DNA from 3 places in the Bacillus sp. T3 genome. Region 1 is predicted to be linked to each of the others. Evidence: predicted binding sites of a transcription regulator. Region 1 holds the regulator's gene; each other region holds the start of a gene.

Region 1 (3,286 bases):
CTTAGTGGTAGATGCACGTGCTAGATTTCGGGCAACAAAATCCTCTAATTTAGCAATTTCATCTTGTTGCTTTTCATACATTTTCATTTCACGCTCGTAATTTGCAGCTTTTTGGTCCAAATAAGAGCTATAATTGCCGACGAATTTTGAAATTTGCTGTCGGGACATTTCGTATACTTGATTAACGACCTTATCTAAAAAATAACGGTCATGGGATACAATCAAAATGGCGCCTTCGTAATTTTGCAAATATTGCTCAAGCCACGATAATGTATCGATATCAAGATGGTTGGTCGGTTCGTCCAAAATAAGAATATCAGGTTTTGTTAATAGCAATTTGCCGAGAGCAAGGCGAGTTTTTTGACCGCCACTTAAACTAGAGATTTTGGTTGAATAGTCAAACGTGTGAAAATTCAAGCCGTGAAGCACAGAACGAATATCGGCTTCGTATTGATAGCCACCCATATCTTTAAATTGAACCTGTAGGGTGTCATATTCTTTCAAAACTCTTTCGTAGACGGATGAAACATTAAATACTTCTGGATCCGCCATCTGTAATTCATACTGCCGCAGTTTTTTCTCTAAACTTTGTAATGTTGCAAATACCGTCAGCATCTCTTCCCAAATCGACAGCTCCGATTCGAGGCCTGTATTTTGTGCCAAATAGCCAATGGTAACGTCCTTGGGCTTCATAATGTCACCAGAGTCATGGGACATATGGCCAGCAATGATTTTAAGCAAGGTCGATTTTCCTGCACCGTTTCTACCAACTAAAGCGATTCGATCGCGTGATTGTACTTCTAGTTTAATATTCGATAAAATAAGGTCTGCACCGTAGTATTTATTCAATTGATTAACTTGTAATAATATCATTTTATATTCACCTCTATTACGATAGAGTTAGTGTATCGTATTATAAGGATATCATCAATAACTCGAAGCTTGTGAAGAAAGATACAAGTTCATTCACACATGTTGGAAAAAATAGTGTATGATTCTTTTAGTGAGGTGTTAAATGAATGGGAGAATTTACTCATTTTAATGAAGAAGGCCGTGCGAAAATGGTCGATGTGAGCAGCAAACCAGAAACAATAAGGACCGCAGAGGCTTGCTCAAGTATAACAGTTAGCAATGATATATATGAAAAAATCACAAATAATGAAATGAAAAAAGGTGATGTTCTAGCTGTTGCTCAGGTTGCGGCAGTAATGGCATGCAAAAAAACGTGGGAAATCATTCCGATGTGCCATCCAATCCCATTAAATGGAGTGGATGTTTCCTTTGGCTGGGAAGAAGAAAAGGAAGACAATGAATATACATTGCATATTTCCGCAAAGGTTAAAACGAAAGGGAATACAGGTGTTGAAATGGAAGCGTTAACAGCTGCATCGGTTTGTGCGTTAACGGTTTATGATATGTGTAAGGCAATTGATAAAGGCATGGTTATTGGAAAAACGTATTTAGTTGAGAAAACTGGCGGCAAAAATGGAGATTTTATTAGAGAAGAGCGATTGAAATAAGCTTAATGAGAGAGGAGTGATGAAATGTCGAACGATCATACAACAAAAATTCCACAAGCGACTGCAAAACGGTTACCACTTTATTATCGCTTTTTGAAAAATTTGCATACATCTGGTAAACAACGGGTTTCATCTGCAGAGCTAAGTGAAGCGGTAAAAGTAGATTCTGCGACAATTCGTCGAGATTTTTCATATTTTGGTGCATTAGGGAAGAAGGGCTATGGCTATAATGTAAACTATTTGCTATCCTTTTTCCGGAAAACGTTAGATCAGGATGAACTGACAAAGGTAGCGCTCATTGGAGTTGGGAATTTAGGTACGGCGTTTTTAAATTATAATTTTTTAAAAAATAATAATACAAAGATTGAAATTGCCTTTGATGTGGACGAGGGAAAAGTGGGAACAAAGATAGGGAATGTTCCTGTTTACCATATGGATGAGTTAGAGAAGATTATTGAGCAAGAAGAGATTCATGTGGCGATTTTAACCATCCCAGCGCCAGTGGCGCAACCAATTACGGACAGACTGACTAGTGTGAGGATTAAAGGAATATTAAACTTTACACCAGCTCGACTTAATGTCCCGTCTACTATTCGGGTTCATCATATTGATTTAGCGGTTGAGCTGCAATCACTTGTATATTTCTTAAAGCATTATCCAAAAATTGAAGATATTGAAGTAGATGAAGAATAATGAAAAATGAGCCACTTAATTATGGCTCATTTTTTTTGATTATTTTCCTAAGTTTAAAGTGAAGGGCAATCAACCTTAAGCCTGAACCAAAATCAAAGGTTGCTAGGAGAACAAGGATGAAGCTAAAAATATCCCATCCGAATTGATTTACGTTATCGATAGCAAAGTACGTAAATATACAAGCAAGGATGATGTGGAAAAAAGCGGAAAACAAAGGTGAGAGTCTCATAATAATCCTCCGATAAAGCTTTGAATTTTTTCTGATTGTTCGATGATTCGATCGATATCTTCTTTAAAGACGGTTTGTATAACAACGACAAGTGAATTCATCGCAACATGGGCAAAAATCGGAACTATAATCCGTTTCGTCTTGACATAGAGATAGGCAAAGGTAAAGCCCATGGCAGAATAAAGCAATGTATGTTCAAGTTCCATATGTGCTAAAGAAAAAATAATCGAACTGATCAAGGCCGATAGAAAGAAGTTCATCCGTTGATAGAGTGCGCCAAAGATGATTTTTCGAAACACGATTTCTTCTAAAATTGGTCCGACAATCGAGCTAACAAAAATGACAATAGGGAAGCTTTCGATAATATTAATAATTTGTTGGGTATTATCAGAGCCTGTCTTAATCCCCATCATCGCTTCAATTTGGGCTGCAATTCCTTGTGCGAATAATGCTAAAAAAACACCTGTAATCGCCCAAATTACCGAGCTGAATGGATTTGCTTTTTCACGATAAGCTGTGGTTGTTGACTCTTTACGGAGAATCCACAGAATAATGACTAGAGTAATGGTGAAGCTGGCAACGAGCCAGATTGGAACGGACAAGGTTCTCATTTCGTCCACCGATTGACCAAATCTGGTTCCAATGAAAGTGGTTAACGGAATTCCAATAAAACTCGATAACTGCATGGTGAGATAGGCAATTAAGATAAACCAATATTCCTTTTTCAAAATAAATGGACTCCTTTTTAAAAAGCTAGGCTAAATCCCATTGTACAAATAATAAGCGAACGTTACAAATGAATAAGCTAATTTGCTAATTTGTCTTAGGTAATTTCAATAATATG
Region 2 (3,286 bases), 280 kb from region 1:
GCTGTGAATAAAGCTCCTTTATCCATTCCTGTTTGGCTCAAGATGACCGGATTAACAACTAAAATGTAAGCCATTGATAGAAAAGTAGTGATTCCTGCAATACTCTCCTGCTTATAGTTCGTATTGCGCTCGGAAAACTGAAAGTAATTTTTCATGGTGTAATTGTAACTCCCTCCGAATCTATTAAAAAAATCCTCCGGCACGCTACCGGAGGATCTGCAAAGGACAATAAATAGCTAGAGAAAGCCCGTATCATTGCCCCTTGTAGACAGGCCATTCTCGGCAGCCTGGTAGAGACGTTCAAGCCATATTCTTGAACTTATACAAGGTAAAACATTATTTTAGAATAACGATAATACTAACAAGGTTGAAGTACCTCGTCAATATGAACGGGCATTTTCAGCATATTAAGTTTATTTAGAAATTCTTTTAGTCAATTTCAAGCACGTTATACTACCTTAGTTAACAGCTTCAACCTGTGGATTCATGGTTGCCTTTAATACTTTAACAGAATGGTTAAATTGTTCTTGTTCCTTTTTATTCAATTTGATTTCAATGATTTCACGGATTCCACCGCGGTTCACGACTGCAGGAACACCGATGTAAACATCATTGTGACCATATTCTCCTTCAAGATATGCTGATACTGGAAGAATGCAGTTTTCATTATTTAAAATGGCTTTTGTAATCCGAGCAAGTGACATTCCGATTGCATAATAGGTTGCACCTTTACGTTGAATAATATGATAAGCCGCATCACGAACGTTTACATGAATTTTGTCTAAGACCTCGTTTTTGAGCTCGATGTTCTCCTCAAAGTAGTCTTCAAGCTTTTTAATCCCAATCGTCGCATGGCTCCATACTGGGAGTTCTGTATCTCCATGCTCACCAATGATATATGCTTGAACATTTCTAGTATCTACATTAAAATACTGTCCAAGTTCAAACTGAAGACGTGCTGAGTCTAGTACTGTCCCAGAACCAATTACTCGTTCCTTCGGTAAACCAGATTCTTTCCATGTTACGTGAGTCAAGATATCAACTGGGTTGGTTGCAATTAAGAAGATTCCGTCAAAACCGCTTTCCATAATGTTTTTTACGATTTGCTTAAAGATTTTCGTATTCTTTTCAACCAAATCTAATCTCGTTTCACCAGGTTTTTGAGCTAGTCCAGCTGTAATAACAACTAAATCAGCACTTTCACAATCCTGGTAGCTTCCGTTCCACACTTTGATAGGTGAAGGAGCGAATGGCATTCCGTGATTCAAATCCATTGCTTCGCCTTCTGCTTTAGCTTCGTTTACATCAATAAGGACTAATTCTTCGGCAATGCCTTGATTTATCATTGAATAGGCATAGCTGCAGCCTACTGCACCTGTACCAACTAATACGACTCGATTAATTTTTTTATTATTCATGATGATCCTCTCCTTAATGAAAATGGTTTTTAGATTTAATAACAGAATGATTTCTCGCTAGCGATTAAGTTTGTGAAATGTTTCACATGTTCTTGATAATCAAAGTATAGCACCTGTATGTGAATTGTTTCACATAGATTTGTGAATAAATTATGAATTTCTGATATTTTTCTTTACTTTTCCTTATGAATACCCTTACATTTTTAATTTCAGTTATTTTAACAAGAATGAACAATCCTACAACAAGGAAAACCCTCCTGTTGCATATGGCAGGAGGGTAAATCATTTAGATATTGTGTAACTTGGGGTGCACTTCAGCCGGAAGCTTAATCGCTTTCCAATAACGCGGCACCCGCGATTCCCGGATGGGTCATTTCATATGGATCAAGGATTAAGTCTAACTCCTTCTCTGTTAACACATCATATTTTAGACACAGATCACGAACTGGAGCACCGCTAAGTATAGCCTCTCTAGCAATTCGAGCAGCTACGTCATACCCAAGATGTGGATTAACCGCCGTAATAACTCCGGCACTCTTTTCGACATACTCTTTTAATCTTTCTTCATTCGCTACGATTCCTTTTACACAATTATCTGTAAAAGTACGAAATGCATTATTCATAATACTAATCGATTGCAGTAAATTAAAAACAAGCACCGGCTCCATCACATTCAATTCAAGCTGACCAGCTTCAGACGCAAGGCTGATGGTATGATCATTGCCGATTACTTGGAAGGCCACTTGATTAATCAACTCCGGCAACACAGGATTCACTTTTCCTGGCATAATCGAAGAACCCGGCTGTCTGGCAGGCAAGCTGATTTCTCCCAAACCCGCTCGCGGACCTGAGGCCATTAAGCGCAAGTCATTCGCAATTTTTGATAAGTTAATCATACAAACCTTTAATGCACTAGACACCTCAGTGTAGGCATCTGTATTTTGCGTCGCGTCGACAAGATGTTCAGCCCCCTTTAGTGGTAAACCACTGATGTCGGCCAGATGTTTAACCACTAATTTAATATAGCGCGGGTCAGCATTTAATCCTGTGCCAACCGCGGTGGCTCCCATATTCGATTCAAATAGGTTTTGGCGCGATCCTTTAATCCTATTTATATCTCGCTGTATTACGCGGCTATATGCTTCAAATTCCTGACCAAGACGAATCGGTACCGCATCCTGAAGATGGGTACGCCCCATTTTTATAACATGATCAAATTCTTGCGCTTTTTCCAGAAAAACCGTATGCATATCATCCATCGTAGCTAATAATTTTCCGAGTAAATTTAATACTGAAATATGAATAGCTGTTGGAAAGGCATCATTCGTTGATTGAGACATATTCACATGGGAATTAGGACTACAATGAAAATAGTCGCCTTTATCGTTCCCTAGTATTTCAATAGCACGGTTAGCAAGCACTTCATTCACATTCATGTTAATAGAAGTCCCGGCTCCTCCCTGAATTGGGTCAACAATTATTTGATCATGCCATTGCCCGTTAATCATCTCATCTGCTGCTTGGACGATGGCATCGCCAATACCGGAATAGAGATGCTTAACCTCCATATTGGCTAATGCAGCGGCTTTTTTCACAATCGCCATTGCTTTAATTAATTCTTCATGGATTCTGTAACCTGTAATTGGAAAATTTTCAACAGCTCGAAGTGTTTGGATCCCATAATACGCATCAGCCGGTACTTCCTTTGTTCCTAAAAAATCCTTTTCGATTCGCATCGTGCTCTCGTTGTTTGTCATATGTTATGCTCTCCTCTTGTTACGAAAAAATTGATTGAATCCTTTCTTAACTTTGTTTAGATTCAGTTTGTTCATTTATTTAAGCAACTATCCTATTGAGTATAGAAAAAA
Region 3 (3,286 bases), 690 kb from region 1:
TGATATCTTCCAATAACACTACAGCGGTGTTAGAATTAGGAGAAAATAATCGATTTTTATTTTGGGAAAGATATTATTTAAAGGGTGATGACAATGCCTGATACAATAAAAGCCACAAAACCGATTCAGATAAAAGAATTACTGCGATTTACAGATCGAATCATTCATACAAAAAAAGGGACTTATCTTTTTCAGGAAGGGACAACAGCTGAAGAATTGTACCTCGTTATATCTGGAAAAGTCCAAATTAGTAAAATTACGTCAGATGGCCGCGAGTTATCATTAAGAATTTGCAGCGAAAATGATTTATGTGGTGAATTAACCTTGTTCACGGAAACTCCCAAGTATTTGTTAAGTGGTCTTGTCATTGAAGATGGAGAAGTAGCCGCGATTCGTAAGGATGTTCTTGAGAAAGAAATTTTTCAGAACAGCTCCTTAGCGTTTGAATTCATGAAATGGATGAGCGACCATTTCCGAAAAACGCAAACCAAATTTCGTGATCTCGTTCTAAACGGAAAAAGAGGAGCACTTTTTTCTACTCTTATTCGGATGACTAATAGCTACGGTGTTGAAAAGCCTGACGGAATTTTAATTGATTTACCCTTAACAAATCAAGAACTGGCAAATTTTTGCGGAACCTCTCGCGAGAGTACCAACCGAATCCTGAATGAGCTTAAACGGGAGAACATTATTTCCGTTAAAAAAGGGAAAATATTCATCCACGATTTGCAATATTTAAAGAAAGAAATTGATTGTGAAAATTGTCCAGCCATTTATTGTAGTATTGAATAAGTGATAAATTTTAGAAAGAGGCTAACCGCACTGGTTAGCCTCTTTAGATTATGCTAAACCTCTTGTTTTTTTCTTAAAGCTTTAGGAATATAGACGCAGAATGGCTCACTTTCAAGATAGTCGCCCGTCATCGCATAAGCTCTAGAGCGTGATCCACCACAGACATGACGGAACTCGCACTGACCGCATTTCCCTTTATACAAATCGGGGTTCCGTAATTCCTGAAGAACTGGTGAATTACGATAAATATCAGAGAGTGACTGCTCCCGAATATTTCCTACTTTAATTGGGAGCAAACCGCTTGGGTACACATCCCCAATGTGAGAGATGAAAATAAAGCCATTTCCATCGTTTACGCCCTTTGGAGCTCTTCCTAATCCATCGATTGAACCGGTTAGTCCCTGCTCGGTTAACGCATCTAAATATTGGATTTCTGTTGGTTGTTCTTTTGCTTCTCGCTTCTTTTGTTGAATCACAACACGACGGTAATGCTGTCCTGCAGTTGTTTTAATATCAAAAGGCACACGCTTGCTCAATTGGTATAGCCATGTAAATACTTGCTCATGCTGGACAGGCGAAATCATATCACTCGTTTGACCACGTCCAGTAGGCACGAGGAAGAATACGCTCCATAATACACATTCTAGCTTTTCAACCAGCTTTGCCATTTCTTCTAAATGATCAATGTTATACCTTGAAATTACAGTATTGATTTGCACTGGTATTTCAAGTTCATGCAAATATTTAATCCGTTCCATCGTTAAATCAAAGGAACCGTCTGTTCCGCGAAAATGATCATGGATTTCTGCTGTTGGTCCATCTAAACTGAATGCCCAGCGTGATAGCCCCACATCTTTAGCTTTTTCTATCGCTTCTTTTGTCACATTTGGAGTGGCACTCGGTGTCATCGAAACTCGCACACCTTGCTTTACTGCATATTCTGCAATATCAAAAACATCCGCGCGTTCTAGTGGGTCTCCGCCAGTAAAGACTAACATCGCACCATTCATTTCTTTTATCTGATCAATTAATGCTTTTCCTTCATCAAAGGATAGCTCTCTTGGGTCTCTTCTATATTGTGCTTCAGCTCGGCAATGCAAGCATTTTAATTGACAGGCTCTTGTTAATTCCCATATGACGATAAACGGATCTCGATTAAAATCTCGATTAAATCCCATTTTTACGCCTCCTATTTTTCCATTTCAATTGTGCTTGTGATTGTATTATAAGTCACTTTTTCTTTACTCTAAGTGAACTTCCTCACAAACCACCATTGTTTTTTGGGAAAATAGGTTAAAATACAAGTTTTTTGAAGAAAAACATCATTCATATTTAACTAAACGCAAGGCAATTAAAAGAAAGACGATTGTAAAAGCACAAAGTGCACTTACATCCTTTATTAGTGTCGCAGTATGTAGGCTGCCACTTATGATTTCTTCAAATCCTGCCATTGCCCATCTTTGTGGAGTTGCTAGCGCAATCTTTTTCATGAAGTCTGGCACTAACTCAATCGACCAATATACGCCTCCAAGCATACACGTACTCGTAATCACGATCGCACTTAAGGCAATAGCTTGTTGTTTTGTTTTAACTAACCCAGCTAACATCAAGCCGAAGCCAACAACACAAAGGATGACAAGCGAAGCAAAAGGAATGAGATAGAGTAAATTGCCCCATTCAGTGTCAAACATGAATTTCGTCATCACCATCAGCATTGCAAATTGGATCCAGCCAATCCAAAAATAAGCACTTAAATATCCGAAACTAATTTGTAGCTTTGTCGCTGGGGTGATCATCAGTCTTGACCAGGTACCACCCCTCTTTTCATCCAAAATGGTCGACGCCGCTCCTGAAAGGCCAAACATCATAAACATAATGGCAAAACCAACAAACATTAAATTGACTGCCGCTTTATTTTCATTATCCTTTTGAATGATTTGATGATCAACTTTTACACCCTTACTTGTTGCAACCGATTTTAATAGCTCTTTTACGGATGATTCATCGTCTATATTTCGAGCCTGATAGGAACTTAGGATGACATTTGCACTTCCTTCTAAATAAGGAACCAACCCCATGTATTGTTCACTTTTTCTTTGCACAATAACATCAAATAGTGGATCTGTCGCTTTAATTCGTTCCGTTACATTTTCTGGGATAACAATGGCCGCAATGGCTTCTTGCTCTTGAATGTTTTTTTTAGCTTGTGTTTCTGATACTGATTTCCATAAATATTGATCATTTCGCTTAAGCAAACTAACAATTTCTGAATGCAATTCACCTTTACTATCAACAATATTGACAATTGGTTTATTGTTTTCTGTATTAAGCGCCATTCCTCCAAAAATCAAACTAAATAATGCAGGCATGATCACCATCAATATCCATGCTGCAGGTGTTTTTAAAAATTGTGTCATATGTAGCCATTGAATACTCCAAATTCTACGCATAGCTACCCCTCCTTTCGAATAAAAGACGGGCAAGACCTATAATA

Evidence for each region. The regulator Rex, encoded in region 1, represses fermentation and respiration genes when NADH is low (regulators of the CRP and FNR family bind a similar motif). The targets are predictions, from matches to a motif close to TTGTGAAATATTTCACAA.
Region 2: the regulator Rex is predicted to act here: its motif matches at 1,489-1,506, upstream of RGF10_RS21940 (L-lactate dehydrogenase).
Region 3: the regulator Rex is predicted to act here: its motif matches at 2,041-2,058, upstream of RGF10_RS19730 (TIGR04053 family radical SAM/SPASM domain-containing protein).

What each region holds. Positions count from the first base shown of each region.
Region 1 covers NZ_CP137761.1:4,549,115-4,552,400, reverse strand. Annotated here, with positions in the region: gene RGF10_RS23300 (ABC-F family ATP-binding cassette domain-containing protein) at 1-873, opposite strand, end outside; gene moaC (cyclic pyranopterin monophosphate synthase MoaC) at 1,020-1,520, shown strand; gene RGF10_RS23290 (redox-sensing transcriptional repressor Rex) at 1,545-2,213, shown strand; gene RGF10_RS23285 (YdiK family protein) at 2,233-2,442, opposite strand; gene RGF10_RS23280 (CPBP family intramembrane glutamic endopeptidase) at 2,439-3,170, opposite strand.
Region 2 covers NZ_CP137761.1:4,273,254-4,276,539, forward strand. Annotated here, with positions in the region: gene RGF10_RS21935 (NCS2 family permease) at 1-155, opposite strand, end outside; purine riboswitch at 246-347, opposite strand; gene RGF10_RS21940 (L-lactate dehydrogenase) at 459-1,418, opposite strand; gene aspA (aspartate ammonia-lyase) at 1,745-3,175, opposite strand.
Region 3 covers NZ_CP137761.1:3,861,399-3,864,684, forward strand. Annotated here, with positions in the region: gene RGF10_RS19725 (Crp/Fnr family transcriptional regulator) at 94-792, shown strand; gene RGF10_RS19730 (TIGR04053 family radical SAM/SPASM domain-containing protein) at 846-1,970, opposite strand; gene RGF10_RS19735 (ABC transporter permease) at 2,115-3,242, opposite strand; gene RGF10_RS19740 (ABC transporter permease) at 3,235-3,286, opposite strand, start outside.